2 regions of the Acinetobacter sp. 10FS3-1 genome follow, and region 2 is predicted to be linked to the other one. Evidence: predicted binding sites of a transcription regulator. Region 2 holds the regulator's gene; the other holds the start of a gene.
The links. The regulator PhoB, encoded in region 2, activates phosphate uptake and scavenging genes when phosphate is short. The targets are predictions, from matches to a motif close to TGTCATNAANCTGTCATAA.

Region 1 (7,210 bases), 1.1 Mb from region 2:
ACACGGTAAAGCCGCCCAAGTAATCCTGAGCCACATCTTTAGGGGCAATAAAGTCAGCCAGTGAATAGTTGGCTTTGCCGGTCACTTTGTCGGACTGCTGGCGTAGGTGTTCGAAAGTATGAGTGACCTTACCGGCTTCATCCATGACAGTAACCGTATCTGAACCGGTACGGTTCGCAGGGTAAAGACTGAAAGTCGCACGTGCATCGAAACGTTTGTTCTGGATGATGTCTTGCAGCATTTCCTGGGCTTGAGCATACAGGTCACGCGCGGCTTCACCGACAATTTCATCTTCCAGAATTTTCGGGAATTTGCCTGCCAGACTCCAAGAAATAAAGAATGGTGTCCAGTCAAAGTATTCCACCAAGGTTTCTAAAGGATAGTTAGTGAAAGTTTGTGAGCCAATGAAGTTTGGTTTTGCCGGGGCATTCTTGTTGAAGTCAATTTTAAAACCATTTTCAATAGAAGCCTGATAGGACAGTTTCGCCGCTTTCGGCTGTTTGTTGGCAAGACGGGTGCGGATTTTTTCATAATCCGCAGCATAGTCGGCCAGCAGTTGAGGCTTCATTTCCGCAGAAAGTAGTTGTGTCGCTACACCGACTGCACGTGAAGCATCAGCAGTATATAGCACACCATCATTTTGATATTGCGGAGCAATCTTCACCGCAGTATGGGCTTTAGAAGTGGTTGCACCACCAATCATTAATGGAATGTTAAAGCCTTTACGCTGCATTTCTTTGGCAACAAACACCATCTCATCCAATGATGGCGTGATCAGGCCCGACAAACCGATAATATCGACTTTTTCATCAATCGCGGTTTGTAGAATTTTCTCGCAAGGCACCATTACGCCCAGATCAACGATGTCATAACCGTTACAGCCGAGTACCACGCCCACGATATTTTTGCCGATGTCGTGTACGTCACCTTTAACGGTTGCCAGCAGAATTTTACCTTTGGCTTCGCCTTGAGTCTTTTCTGCTTCAATGAACGGGTTCAGCCATGCAACTGCCTGTTTCATCACACGTGCAGATTTTACCACCTGTGGCAAGAACATTTTACCGGCACCAAACAGGTCACCGACCACGTTCATACCCGCCATGAGTGGACCTTCGATCACATCCAGTGGACGTGCAGATTTTAAACGGGCTTCTTCAGTATCTTCATTGATATAGGTGGTAATACCTTTCACCAGCGCATATTCCAGACGTTTTTCTACGCTTTCATTACGCCATTCCAGGTTCTCTTCAGCTTTTTGCGCGCCGCCTTGACCACGGTATTTTTCAGCAATTGCCAGCAGTTTTTCGGTCGCATCCTGACCGCTTTCACCTTGATTGCGGTTCATCACCACATCTTCGACCGCTTCTTTCAGCTCGGCAGGAATATCATCATAAATCGCCAGCTGACCCGCGTTGACGATCCCCATGGTTAAGCCTTTCTGGATCGCGTGATACAGGAATACCGCGTGAATCGCTTCACGTACTGGTTCGTTACCACGGAAAGAGAAAGAGACGTTGGAGATACCGCCGGAAATCATCGCATTTGGCAGGTTCTGTTTAATCCAGCCAGTCGCTTCAATAAAGTCCACACCGTAGTTGTTGTGTTCTTCAATACCGGTCGCTACGGCAAAGACGTTCGGGTCAAAAATAATATCTTCAGACGGGAAGCCGACTTCATTGACCAGCACATCATATGAACGCTTACAGATTTCTTTTTTACGTTCAGCAGTATCAGCCTGACCATCTTCATCAAAGGCCATCACGATCACGGCAGCACCGTATTGACGACAGAGGCGGGCACGCTCAACAAACTCGTCATAGCCTTCTTTGAGGGAAATCGAGTTAACCACCGCTTTACCCTGTACACATTTCAGACCAGCTTCAATGATTTCCCATTTAGAGGAATCTAGCATAATCGGCACACGTGAAATATCCGGTTCAGAAGCAATCAGATTCAGGAAATGCACCATGGCACCCTGTGAATCCAGCATGCCTTCATCCATGTTGATGTCGATGATCTGTGCACCGGCGGCCACCTGTTGACGGGCCACGTCCAATGCTTCAGTAAAGTTTTCTTCTTTAATCAGACGCAGGAACTTTTTCGAGCCCGTGACGTTGGTACGTTCACCCACGTTCACAAATAATGAATCTTTGGTGATATTAAATGGCTCTAAACCACTTAAACGGCAAGCAGGTGCAATTTCTGGCAGCTGGCGCGGGCGAATGCCTTCAACCGCCTGGGCAATGGCGCGGATATGATCCGGCGTGGTACCACAGCAACCGCCAGTAATGTTAATCAAACCACTTTCAGCAAATTCTTTCAGGAATGCCGCAGTTTCTTCCGGGGTTTCATCATAGCCACCGAAAGCATTTGGCAGGCCGGCATTCGGATGCGCAGATACAAAGGTATCGGCTACGTCAGACACGGTTTTGACGTGTGGACGCATGGCATCTGCACCCAGTGCACAGTTAAAGCCAATCGAAAGCGGCTCTGCATGACGCATCGAGTTCCAGAAGGCTTCTGCTGTTTGACCGGTCAGGGTACGGCCTGAAGCATCGGTAATCGTGCCCGAAATCATGATTGGCAGATCATAGCCTTGTTCTTTAAAGACTTCTTTAACTGCAAAGATGGCAGCTTTGGCATTTAAGGTATCAAATACCGTTTCAATCAGGATGATGTCTACACCGCCTTCAATCAACGCCTTGGTTGATTCGATGTAATTCACTTTTAACTGATCAAAGGTAATGTTACGGAACGCAGGGTCATTTACATTTGGAGAAATAGAGGTGGTACGTGAGGTTGGCCCCAGTACACCGGCTACAAAACGTGGTTTCTCGGGCGTTGAATATTTGGCGCAGGCTTCTTTGGCCAGACGTGCCGCTTCACGGTTAATCTCCGGTACCAGCTCTTCCATGTGGTAATCCGACATGGAAACGCGCGTACCGTTAAAAGTGTTGGTTTCAATAATGTCAGCACCCGCTTCAAGATAGGCTTCATGAATACCTTGAATAATTTGCGGTTGGGTCAGCACTAAAAGGTCATTATTACCTTTGAGGTCATGTGCCCAATCTGCAAAACGCTCACCACGATAATCCGCTTCTTCCAGTTTGTGACGTTGGATCATGGTACCCATCGCACCATCGATAATGAGAATTTTCTTGGCAAGAAGTTCTTTTAGAGTGGTAAGTGTGGACATGCAGACTTTCTCAGCAGGAATCAAAAATGTGTGTAATCTTAGCAGATTAGTTATCCAATATCTGCTGCATGAACTTAAGAATGATGGATATGCGTGATATAAAAATTTGATAAGTCTATAGATGTGCAGCTATAGATAAGAGCAACAGGTGCGGGAAGCAGGCCAAACTCTTAAAGCTGGGGAGGATCAAGATCTAAAGAATAACCAACTACTTTTATTCATAATATTGTCATATTTCTTTGGCATGATGCAGCCATAAAAATTTTGTCATCATTCGGATCGCAACATATTTCACGCATGACAGCGTTTTATTGTATTGAAAGCAGGAAAGGGTAAAAAGAGCTGGAAGGAGCAAATAAATAATTTTTAATAAAAAATCAGCGGCAGTATTCAGATGAAATAATATGCGCTGGTCGGAATAAAGCTGAAAAATTTGCTTCATAAGCCGGCAAACTGTCATATAATTGTCACAATTTAACTGAACAATACGGGGATCATTGTATCCTCTATTCCTGCTTGCATGAATTCTAACCAAACTCCCATAGATTCAGCACAACAAGGGGCTTCTGTACAGAAGTCAACCAATGTTCATGTGCCCACACCGAAATTTTTTATGCCGGTGTTTTTGACTGTTATTATTTCCACGCTGATTTATATCGGCTTTCAATTGTCTGCAGATTTAGCGCATGTCCCTGCTTTAAGCCTCTATTCAGTGATTCTGCTGGCCACGGCCCTGTTTATTGCTTTGGGTTTCGAGTTCGTGAATGGTTTTCACGATACCGCGAATGCAGTAGCGACGGTGATTTATACCAATGCGCTCTCTGCACCTGTTGCAGTGATGTGGGCGGGTTTCTGTAACTTTCTCGGTGTGATGGTCGCAAGTGGCGCCGTAGCATACGGAATTATTGCTTTACTTCCAGTCGAACTGATTATGAATGTAGGAAGCGGCGCAGGTTTTGCGATGGTTTTTGCCATGCTGATCGCGGCGATTCTCTGGAATTTGGGCACCTGGTTTCTTGGTATTCCGGCTTCCAGTTCGCATACCCTGATCGGTTCGATTTTGGGGGTAGGCATCATGAACTATATTCTGAATTCGGGTGCAGGGGCTTCAGGTGTGGACATGGAGCAAGTCATGAAAGTGGGTAAGGCGCTGTTATTTTCGCCTTTAATCGGCTTTGCATTTGCAGCAATCCTGTTTCTGCTGGTGAAGAAAATCTTTAAGCGTCAACTGGAACTGTTCCAACCGCCTGAAGGCAACAAGCCACCACCACCGATGATTCGTGCCATTCTGATCTTTACCTGCACCGGCGTAAGCTTTGCGCATGGTTCAAATGATGGTCAAAAGGGTATGGGCTTGATCATGCTGATTTTGATTGGCTGTGTACCTTTGGCTTATTCACTGAATAAAAATCTTGATAGCCAGCATATCCAGTCTTTTGGTCAGTTATCTGCACAAACAGCTGATTTGATCTATCCAGAGCATGCCGATATTCCAGATGCACAAGCGCGTGATGTGATTACCAAGTATATTCAAACCAAGGAACTTACACCTGAAGTGGTGCCGGCGCTGGCGAGTTTGACAGACCATTTAGGTGAGAAAGTGGGTACTTATAGCAGCATTAAGGATGTACCAGAAGCACAGGTATCTGAATTCCGTAATGATATGTACTTAAGCACAACAGCATTCAAACGTCTGGATAAGGCGGAAGCTTTACCGGCTATGTCTGGTGCAGAGGAAAAAACAGTAGGAGCATATCGTGACAATCTGGACTCTTTCCTGCAATACATTCCGACCTGGGTGAAAGTGGCAACAGCCTTGGCTTTGGGGCTAGGAACGATGGTGGGTTGGAAGCGCATTGTCGTGACTGTGGGTGAGCGTATTGGTAAACAGCATATGACCTATGGTCAGGGGATGTCTGCCGAGCTTGTCGCGATGTCAACCATTGCTGCGGCAGATGGCTTGGGGATGCCAGTCTCGACTACACACGTTCTGAACTCTGCCGTTGCCGGTACGATGGTGGCGAACAAGTCTGGTTTGAATTTCCAGATGGTGAAAACAATTTTATCCGCCTGGATATTTACCCTGCCTGCAACAATCTGTTTATCAGGTGGTTTGTACTGGTTATTATTGAAAGTATTCTAAAAAGGTTTGATGTGAAAAACGCTGCTGGAGCAGCGTTTTTTTATGGGTGGGAGAAAATTTTCTAACCTTAAAATTGGTGATTTTTTTGCTGAAATAGAAGACCGTTTGTTATCCAATGGCTTGCAAAATTATAAGGGATGTTCCCTCTCCCTATGGGAGAGGGCTGGGGTGAGGTGAGGGTAATCAGAAGGCTAAAAGTACTTTCAATAGAAGGATTAATAGCTAATTTCAACTAAATGTAAAAAATGAGTATTTCTTAGCCTTACTTTTGAAAGATCAAAAGTAACAAAAATCTTTTGTTAGGCTGATGATATGTCCCTATATCACAGCCTAACGGCGACATCCATGTCGCCTGACCAATAAAATTGATTTCATCTTTATTTCAGAAAAAATTACTTCTTCAACTTACCCAACAATCCTTTCGGCAGTTTATCCGTTGCAAAACCATACAGCGCAGCAAAAGGCAATGCCGTGCGTGGCAGGTAAGCCACTCGCCATAAACCGCCATGATTGGCGCCGTGCATCATTAATTCTAAAGGATGATCAAGTTTTACTTCTGGATTGGCAACGGAGTCAGGATTGCGCAGGTCATGAATCCAGAGTGCGGCCATAATGGCATTGGTGGTTTCGGGGGAAAAAGCTTCTACATCAAACAGGCTGGCGCCGTTAAAAGCAGCTTTGAGCAACGGGTTTTTGGTCACCGAATAGGTTGTGGTAGAGGGGGCAATATTGATACTGACACGTTGACCCTGGGTACGTGCCAAGGTGGCGCGCCATTGCTGGATGCGTTTTGCTAAAGCATAGTTCGGACCTTGCTCTACCACCAGACAGTCCGCAATGCCATAGGCCTGACCCTGAGCCGAGTGAATCAGGTCTGTATTGTTCTTTTTAAAGAAATACTGGCCGGACAGGGTAGAAATACCTTTAGCAATCAAACCTTCGGCCTTGGAGCGCTGCTGGTATTTAAGCTGGGCCGCCTGAATCACATCTTGCGGTACAGCATACACATCCGTTGGGGTACACATATACATCAGACTGGTCTTGGTTTTTTGTTCACTGACGTATTTCATGATGGCATCCATTGCCATAGATACACGCACATGTTTTTCACCATCCAGATAGGCAATCGCAGCCAAATCCAGATCCTGCTCAAATCGTGTCAGCCATTGGGCAATTTCAGGAATCTGGGTTAATAAATTGGCACCGAGCTTTTCTTTCAGGATATGGTCTGCTGTATCGGTATTTAAAGCTTCACTTGAGGGTGCATACAGTGTGGCATTACCTTGACGGACGGTCTCAATAATCTTGCCCCAGACCCGAGTATTGGGCAGGTCGATGGCCACAATATTGGCTTTCCATCTGGACAGCCAGGTCAGTGGCCCGGCTTCAGAGGCAGCACCAAACAACACGGTGGTACGGTCCGAAAGATCAAACCATTCCGGATGAGCCACACAGGCACGCAGAGCCTGGGCATGGCTGGCTTCGACAATGCCTTGATCTTGCCAGGTTTGGATCTGCTCAAGTAAGGCGGGTCCATGCAACTTTTTGCCTTGATAGGGCACATACCATTCTGGTACTGCCGCTGACTGACCTATGATTTTGAAGGTATGCAGCGGAGCGGCGGCCAACGTCATGACCCGACTCAAAGCATACTTTTGACCATCACGGTAAAACTCAAAACTTTCATGCGCCTGTTTTAGCCCATGTTCTGCAATGCTAATAGCTGCTTCAGCATTTTTTAAACCATTTTCAACCAGACGTTTAAAATGAACAGGATACTGTTTGCGCCAGTTTTTTTCAGATTGTACTGCAGCTGCATGTTGCGGATTGACAGCAGAAAGTGCATGAGCCAGTAATTCACGTCCGACTTT
Region 2 (7,210 bases):
ATGGGCAAGAACATCTCTAGAACCTGGATGTTTTTATAATGGTTAAACAGGTAAGAGCCGCAGAGCATGGCTACAATCACAAGCAGTACACGTGACACACCGGAGAGGAAAAATATATCTGGAATAATAAAGATATCGGCAAAGAAGTACAGTAAAAAGGCAATCTGCGCCATATAGTTTACCTGACGTAAGTCATGGTGATTATCCGCATACATATAATCATAAAAATATTGCCGGAATAGCGGGGGAATGCGTGCAGAACGGTCTGCCAGTGCCTGTTCAATCAGTTGACGGTTTTGCAGATCACATTCGGCCAGTTTGAGCAGTTGATACATTCTGGCATTCTGAAAATAGACATCCTTTGGAGAATGTAAATCTTCATGAGAAGATGACATTGTTATTATCCATTTATTATTTTGCCTAAGCAGTATTATGAATCATTGGAATGAAAAGCAACCTTCTAAAACGGGATTGTATAATTTTTCTCTGCTAAAAAGTAACAAAATTTATAGGCTTTAATCCAATATCGAGAATAATTATATTATTGATATTGTATATTTTTTATTATTTTGTGGGTTGTTTCACGTGAAATATATAAAACTATCTGGACCTGAGTAAAGTCTTTATTCATTGCAGCTAATTTTGAAGAGGGGCGGATTACTTTTTTTGCAGAACGTTAGAAAAATTAAACGGTAGAAACAGTTTTACAAAGTAAAACTGCAATAGATCAAAGCAAAAGGATGTATAGCTTGGCATGAAATAAGTATCTAAATATTTCTGTTGTTAGACTTTATGCGCAGAAGCGGTACATTGTTTCAATAGTGCAACTTCATACAGCGGGTAGCTGCGAGGAAGCTGGCAAAGGAAATCATATTTTTAAGGTGCTGAGGTAAGCCCGACCATGTCATATAATCAAGAAACTGAACTGTCTTATTCCGATGACTGTCAAAAATATATCAATCAGTTTATTCAGGAATTTCCTCTGCGACGGGCAGAAATTGGGCAGGGGACTGTGATTAAACGTGCCTTGCCTAGCCGGCATAAACGTATGATCGGCGCATGGTGCTTTCTGGATCATGCCGGGCCTGCCAGCTTTCCTCAGGGGAGTGGTCTGGATGTGGGACCGCATCCGCATATCGGTCTGCAAACCTTTACCTGGATGATCGAAGGTACCATGATGCATAATGACAGCATCGGTAGCCAGCAGCTCATCCGGCCTAAACAGGTGAATCTGATGACTTCCGGCTATGGGATTTCTCATACCGAAGTATCTCCCGATACTGAAACCCAGATGCATGCCGCCCAGCTCTGGATTGCCTTGCCGGATGACAAGCTCAATATGGCGCCTGCGTTTGACCATTATCCGGAACTGCCTGTGGTACAAGCACAGGGGATTGAGTTTACCGTGCTGGTTGGAGAATATTTAAATACCAGATCGCCGGTTAAAGTACATAGTGAATTGCTGGGGGTAGATCTGTTTGCTCAAGAAAGTACCTCCGCCCGCCTTAGCTTAAATCCTAAATTTGAATATGGCTTTATGGCCTTAGAAGGCAGCGCCAGCATTAATGGACATGAGCTGACAGAAGACAATATGGTAATTCTGGAGCCAGGACTGGAACATGTGGATATTCAGATTCATACAGGTGGCCGGGTTCTATTATTAGGTGGAGAACCTTTTGAAAGCCCGATTTTACTGTGGTGGAATTTTGTTGGCCGCACCACTGAAGAATTAAAAATGGCACGGGATCAGTGGAGTGAAGGGCATTCCCGTTTTGGCGCTATTCCCGATTATGACGGACCCCGCCTGGAAGCGCCGGCTTTTCCAGACCGGATGCGTCCTTCCAGATAAATCAGTAAGACTGCAAGTCTACTTGGAGCATTTTTGAATTAAACTCCATGAATGAAGCGGAAAAATAGAAAAGCTGTCACCACAGTCATCAAAAACTGAGTTACAGGACGCAGCTTTTGCTATGCTCGAAAAGCAAGAACAATAAAATTATGAGTCTCATATGCGTGTTTTACATCATCTCGAACAATCGCGATCATTTCGTATCCTGTGGGCCATGGAAGAATTAGGGCTGGATTATGAGGTTAAATACTATAAGCGTCAGCCCAATCTTGCTGCGCCACCGGCCTTAAAACAGATCCATCCATTGGGCAAGGCGCCGATTCTGGTCGATCAGGCTCAGGTACTGGCGGAATCTGCAGCGATCCTGGAATATTTACAGGAAACTTATGACCAACAGCAGCAGTTTCGTCCAGAAGATCCTGCCGACAAGGCCCAGTACCGTTACTGGATGCATTATGCGGAAGGTTCATTAATGCCGCTGCTGGTGATGCAACTGGTGATGACCACTGTGCCTAAACATACTCCTTTGCTGATTCGGCCTGTAGCCAAAAAAATCTGCGATGGAGTGAAGAAACAGTTTGTACAGAGCCGCTTAAAAGATCATATCCAGTTTCTGGAAAGTTATTTGAGCGAGCATGATTATTTTGCTGGGCACTTCAGTTTTGCCGATATTCAGATGAGTTTTCCTTTGGAGGCGATGCAGAGCCGGACAAGCCAAAGTTATCCGGCCATTCAAGCCTATCTTAAACGGGTGGCACAACGTGCAGCCTATGCGCGTGCACTGAGCAGAGAAAAACAGATCAGCTCTTAAATGCTTAAAAAAGGTGCAATATGCACCTTTTTCCTTGGCTGTACGGATTATTCTGGAAAGCTCAGACGTTCTTTAGGGAAAACCACTTTAAAGGTTGAGCCTTCATTTTCTTTAGACTCCACTTCCAGATGGGCTTGATGCTGCATCAGCACATGTTTGACAATGGCCAGACCTAAACCGGTGCCACCTGTGCGCCGGCTGCGGTCTGAATCGATCCGGTAAAAACGCTCGGTCAGGCGTGGCAAATGTTTCGGATCAATCCCGATCCCATTGTCTTCTACAATAAAGTAGGCCGACTCGCCATCATCATGCCAGCCCATGGTGATGCTCCCGCCCTTAGGCGTATATTTGATGGCATTGGTAATCAGGTTGCTAAAGGCGCTGGCCAGTTCCATGTCGGAACCAATCAGGTCACAATGACTGTCAATATCCAGATTCAGAGTATGACCATAATCAACATTATAGGCCTGTGCGTCATCAAACAGCTGATTCATCAAGCTTGGCATTTCAATAATCTGGTTCTTGGCAATATTTTTGTCATTTTCCAGACGCGACAGCAGGAGCAGATCATTGACCAGTGCATTCATGCGCCGGGTTTGGGACTGCATCTGGTCAAAGGCACGTTTCCAGCGGGGATTGATATCTTCCTGATCGGTGAAGGTTTCAATATATCCACTTAAAACCGTCAGTGGAGTGCGCAGCTCATGCGAAATATTATCGACAAAATCTTTGCGCATCTGCTCCAGATTATGCATCCGGGTGACATCATAAGCCACCAGCAGGCGGCTTTCACCACCAAAACGAGTCATTTTGACCTGTACATAATGATCTTCAAACAAGGAAGATCTCATTTTCAGGCCATCAGGGGCCTGATCAATATTGTGGTAATATTCGATAAAAATCGGCTGACGTAACAGCGTAAGAATATTACGGCGGCGATCATCCGGAGAGATGCCAAGCAGGCGTTCTGCTGCCGGGTTCCACCATTCGATCTGCTGGTTGTCATCAATCAGCACCACCGCTTCTTGTAAGGCCACCAGTGAGGATTGCGCCCGGTCAATCAGCTCGACCATTTCCGCCTGAACAATACGTTCCTGACGCTGGGCCCGATATACATTGAACAGCAAAGCCCCCCAGATTCCGTGAATATTAGGGGGGACATCATAGGGGCGATTTGAAATCCACTCATTGACCAGATACAGGGAGCGCATCTGGGTGGCAAAAAAAGCCACAAATGCCAGTACCAGACAAACCCAGAAATACCCAATCCCGAAGCCGATAAAAGCGGCAATGATCAGAAAAAATGCCAGTAAGCGTAAATCCTGCTTGGCAAAATCCCATAAGCTGCTGTAACGGAATTTCTTGTGGTCACGTGCCAGCTCGGGGACAGGGTAAGGTTCATACATAAAACTAGGGTTACCTAAAAGAAATTAACCAGCGGCAACATCGGCCCGTGTTGAGAAGCGGTAGCCGGTACCACGTACAGTCTGCACAAAACGGTCTGCCCCATAAGGCTCTAGGACCTTGCGCAAGCGGCGGATATGGACATCAATGGTCCGGTCTTCAATATAGACATTACCCCCCCAAACCTGGTCCAGTAATTGGGTGCGGGTATAGGCGCGTTCCGGATGCGTCATGAAAAATGCCAGCAAACGGTACTCGGTCGGACCCATTTCCAGAATCTTGTTGCCAAAATTCACCCGTTGGCTCACTGGATCCAGCACCAGACCATTGGCATCAATGGTTTTTTCTCCACTTAGCGCATTGGCACGGCGCAGAACCGCTTTAATCCGTGAGACCAGTTCGCGTGTAGAAAATGGCTTGGTCATGTAGTCATCAGCACCGGCATCCAGTCCCTGTACCTTATGATCTTCTTCACCACGGGCGGTCAGCATGATAACTGGAATTTCAGACAGGGATTCATCACGTTTCAAGCGACGGCAGAGGTCTACGCCGCTCACTCCACCTGGCATCATCCAGTCCAGTAAAATGAGAGCCGGACGCTGATCCACAATCATCTGATGCGCTTGTTTGGCATCTTCTGCCTGCAGACACTGAAATCCTGCCATATCCAAAGAGGTATGAATCATTTCCCTGATTGGGAGTTCGTCATCGACGATTAATATGTAGTCATCTTTCACAACGCAATACCCTATTTCATGCAAACGGTGGACCGTTTTATATTTATGACAGGCTTATTACAAAGACTAATTATGACAGTATCATTGCAGAAAGGGAAAATAGCCGAAGTTTCGCAAAGATTTGTGACAATTTTAATAAAAATTTAATTAGAAATCGGACATTTTTAACTCAGGTTATTTGTTTAAATTATTGTAAATAAATTAAAAATTAAAAATAAGTGGCGGCTGATCAAGATAAAAAACCTATTTCTCTATAAAAACTAGGCTTTGACTTTTTTCTCGGCAAAATGCTCCAGCAGGGCCAGAAAAATAATACTGCAGGAGGACAGCACTTCGTCCATCGACTGTTTAAAGCCGCTCATGACCCAGCGGATTGCAATCTGGGTAACATAGCCATTCAGTCCGGTCGACACTAAAGAAAGCTCCTGTTCAGAGCGGCTCAGGTTCGGCATCATCAGCATGACAAAGGCATGAATCATGCGGTCAAAGCGCAACATGGTTTCATGAATCGTGGCCTGATTATGCAGCTCCTGTACCAGCATGGCATCAATATAAATAATCCGTGCCATACGTGGATTATCTTTTAAAGTTGTTAGCAGGGCGGTCAAGCCGGCTTTAATCATGTTTTGCGGATCGGCTGAGGCTTGCAGCATGGCCTGCATGACATTTTGCTGCAACTCATCAATCAGCTGTAAAAAAATGGTCTGAAATAGGTGCTCACTTTTTTTAAAAGACTCATAAAAATAGCGTTCGGTGAGCTTGGCTTCATTGCAGATATCTTTGACCGTCACCGAAAAAAAACCATGGGTGCCATAAGCTTCGATACCGGCTTCGATTAGTTTTTCACGACGTAACTGCTGGCGCTCCGCCATCGACAGGCCTTTAAACTGACGCTCTTTAGCGCGGGTCGCTGGTGCTTTTGTGGTTGAAGGAGCTGAATTGGTCATAACTTTCAGTGGCAGTCTCGCTAAAGGTTGGGGCTATCTTATCAACAAATCTGCATTTGACCTATGCTGAAATTTCAGACTGAAACTTGGCCTGTAGAGACATTATAGAGTGATTGACAATACTTATTGTCAAAACTATATTGAAATGATGGGCTGCATCCTGAACAGACAAAAATACCGGCTGTCATGGACTGGCAGTATTTAATTCAAGGAATCTCAATGAAAAATTTTAACAATAAAGTTGCAGCGATTACCGGTGCCGGTTCTGGCATTGGCCAGCAGCTGGCTGTACTTCTGGCACAGCAGGGCTGTCATCTGGCACTGAGTGATGTTAATGAGCAGGGGCTGGAAAAAACACTCGGGCTGCTGAAAGGCAATGATGTCCGTGTCACCACTCAAAAAGTGAATGTCGCCAATCTGGCTGAAGTTCAGGCTTGGGCCAAGCAGGTCGAGCAGGATCATGGCAGCGTGAATATGATCTTTAATAATGCAGGTGTTGCCTTGGGCAGTACGGTTGAGGGTGCAAGCTATGAAGATCTGGAATGGATTGTAGGAATCAATTTTTGGGGCGTGGTCTATGGTACCAAGGAGTTCCTGCCGTTGATCAAAAAAACCGGTGATGGACATGTGATCAATATTTCCAGCCTGTTTGGTTTGACCGCCCAGCCCACCCAGTCTGCTTATAACGCGACCAAGTTTGCGGTACGTGGTTTTACCGAATCCTTGCGTCAGGAGCTGGATATGCAAAATTGCGGTGTAAGCGCGCTGTGTGTACATCCGGGTGGAATTCGCACCAATATTGCCAATGCAGCCAAAATGAATGATAGTCTTTTGAGCTTAGGGATGCATCCTGAAAAATCGGCACGTAATTTTAATAAACTGTTGCGTTGTCCGCCTGAAGAAGCTGCTCGCCAGATTCTGGATGCGGTGCAGAAAGACAAACGCCGTCTGCTGATCGGTAATGATGCCAAGGCCCTGGATATGATCCAGCGCATCTTGCCCACCGGTTATCAGCGCGTCACTGCTCTGGCTTCGCGTCTGGGTAAAAAAGGCAAAAAATCAGCTTAATCACCTTCCTCTACCTCGGCCCGCGAAAGCGGGCTTTTAACTTGATTGATGCGGTTTATTTTAATTGATTCCGAAGACAAGATAAGAAAATCAGCCAGTTCTCTATAAGCCGGAAAGTTACAGCTGGTTTAATTTATAAACCGGATGTCATCACTGTATCTGTCAGTTTTTAATATTAAAAATGCGTGGACTATGCAATAACATATTGATTTTTAAAACCCTCAGATCAAGGCCTGAATAGTTTTTTTCTTCCAGACCAACTGGTAATACAAGCCCTGCAAAATACACAAGCTTACGAAGGTCAGTGCGTAGGCATACCAGATGCCTTCCAAGCCCCACCACTGGCTAAACAGATAGGCACAAGGCACCTCAATAACGAGAATGGTCAGAATAT

Region 1: a site for PhoB is predicted at 3,651-3,669, ahead of E5Y90_RS09590 (inorganic phosphate transporter). Genes of this name have one in related genera too.

Annotation. Positions count from the first base shown of each region.
Region 1 covers NZ_CP039143.1:2,031,658-2,038,867, reverse strand. The annotation lists gene metH (methionine synthase) at 1-3,196, opposite strand, end outside; gene E5Y90_RS09590 (inorganic phosphate transporter) at 3,717-5,339, shown strand; gene E5Y90_RS09585 (hypothetical protein) at 5,732-7,210, opposite strand, start outside.
Region 2 covers NZ_CP039143.1:183,185-190,394, forward strand. The annotation lists gene E5Y90_RS00820 (GGDEF domain-containing protein) at 1-395, opposite strand, end outside; gene E5Y90_RS00825 (pirin family protein) at 902-1,849, shown strand; gene E5Y90_RS00830 (glutathione S-transferase family protein) at 2,010-2,660, shown strand; gene phoR (phosphate regulon sensor histidine kinase PhoR) at 2,708-4,066, opposite strand; gene phoB (phosphate regulon transcriptional regulator PhoB) at 4,091-4,801, opposite strand; gene E5Y90_RS00845 (TetR/AcrR family transcriptional regulator) at 5,062-5,748, opposite strand; gene E5Y90_RS00850 (SDR family NAD(P)-dependent oxidoreductase) at 5,968-6,816, shown strand; gene E5Y90_RS00855 (MATE family efflux transporter) at 7,038-7,210, opposite strand, start outside.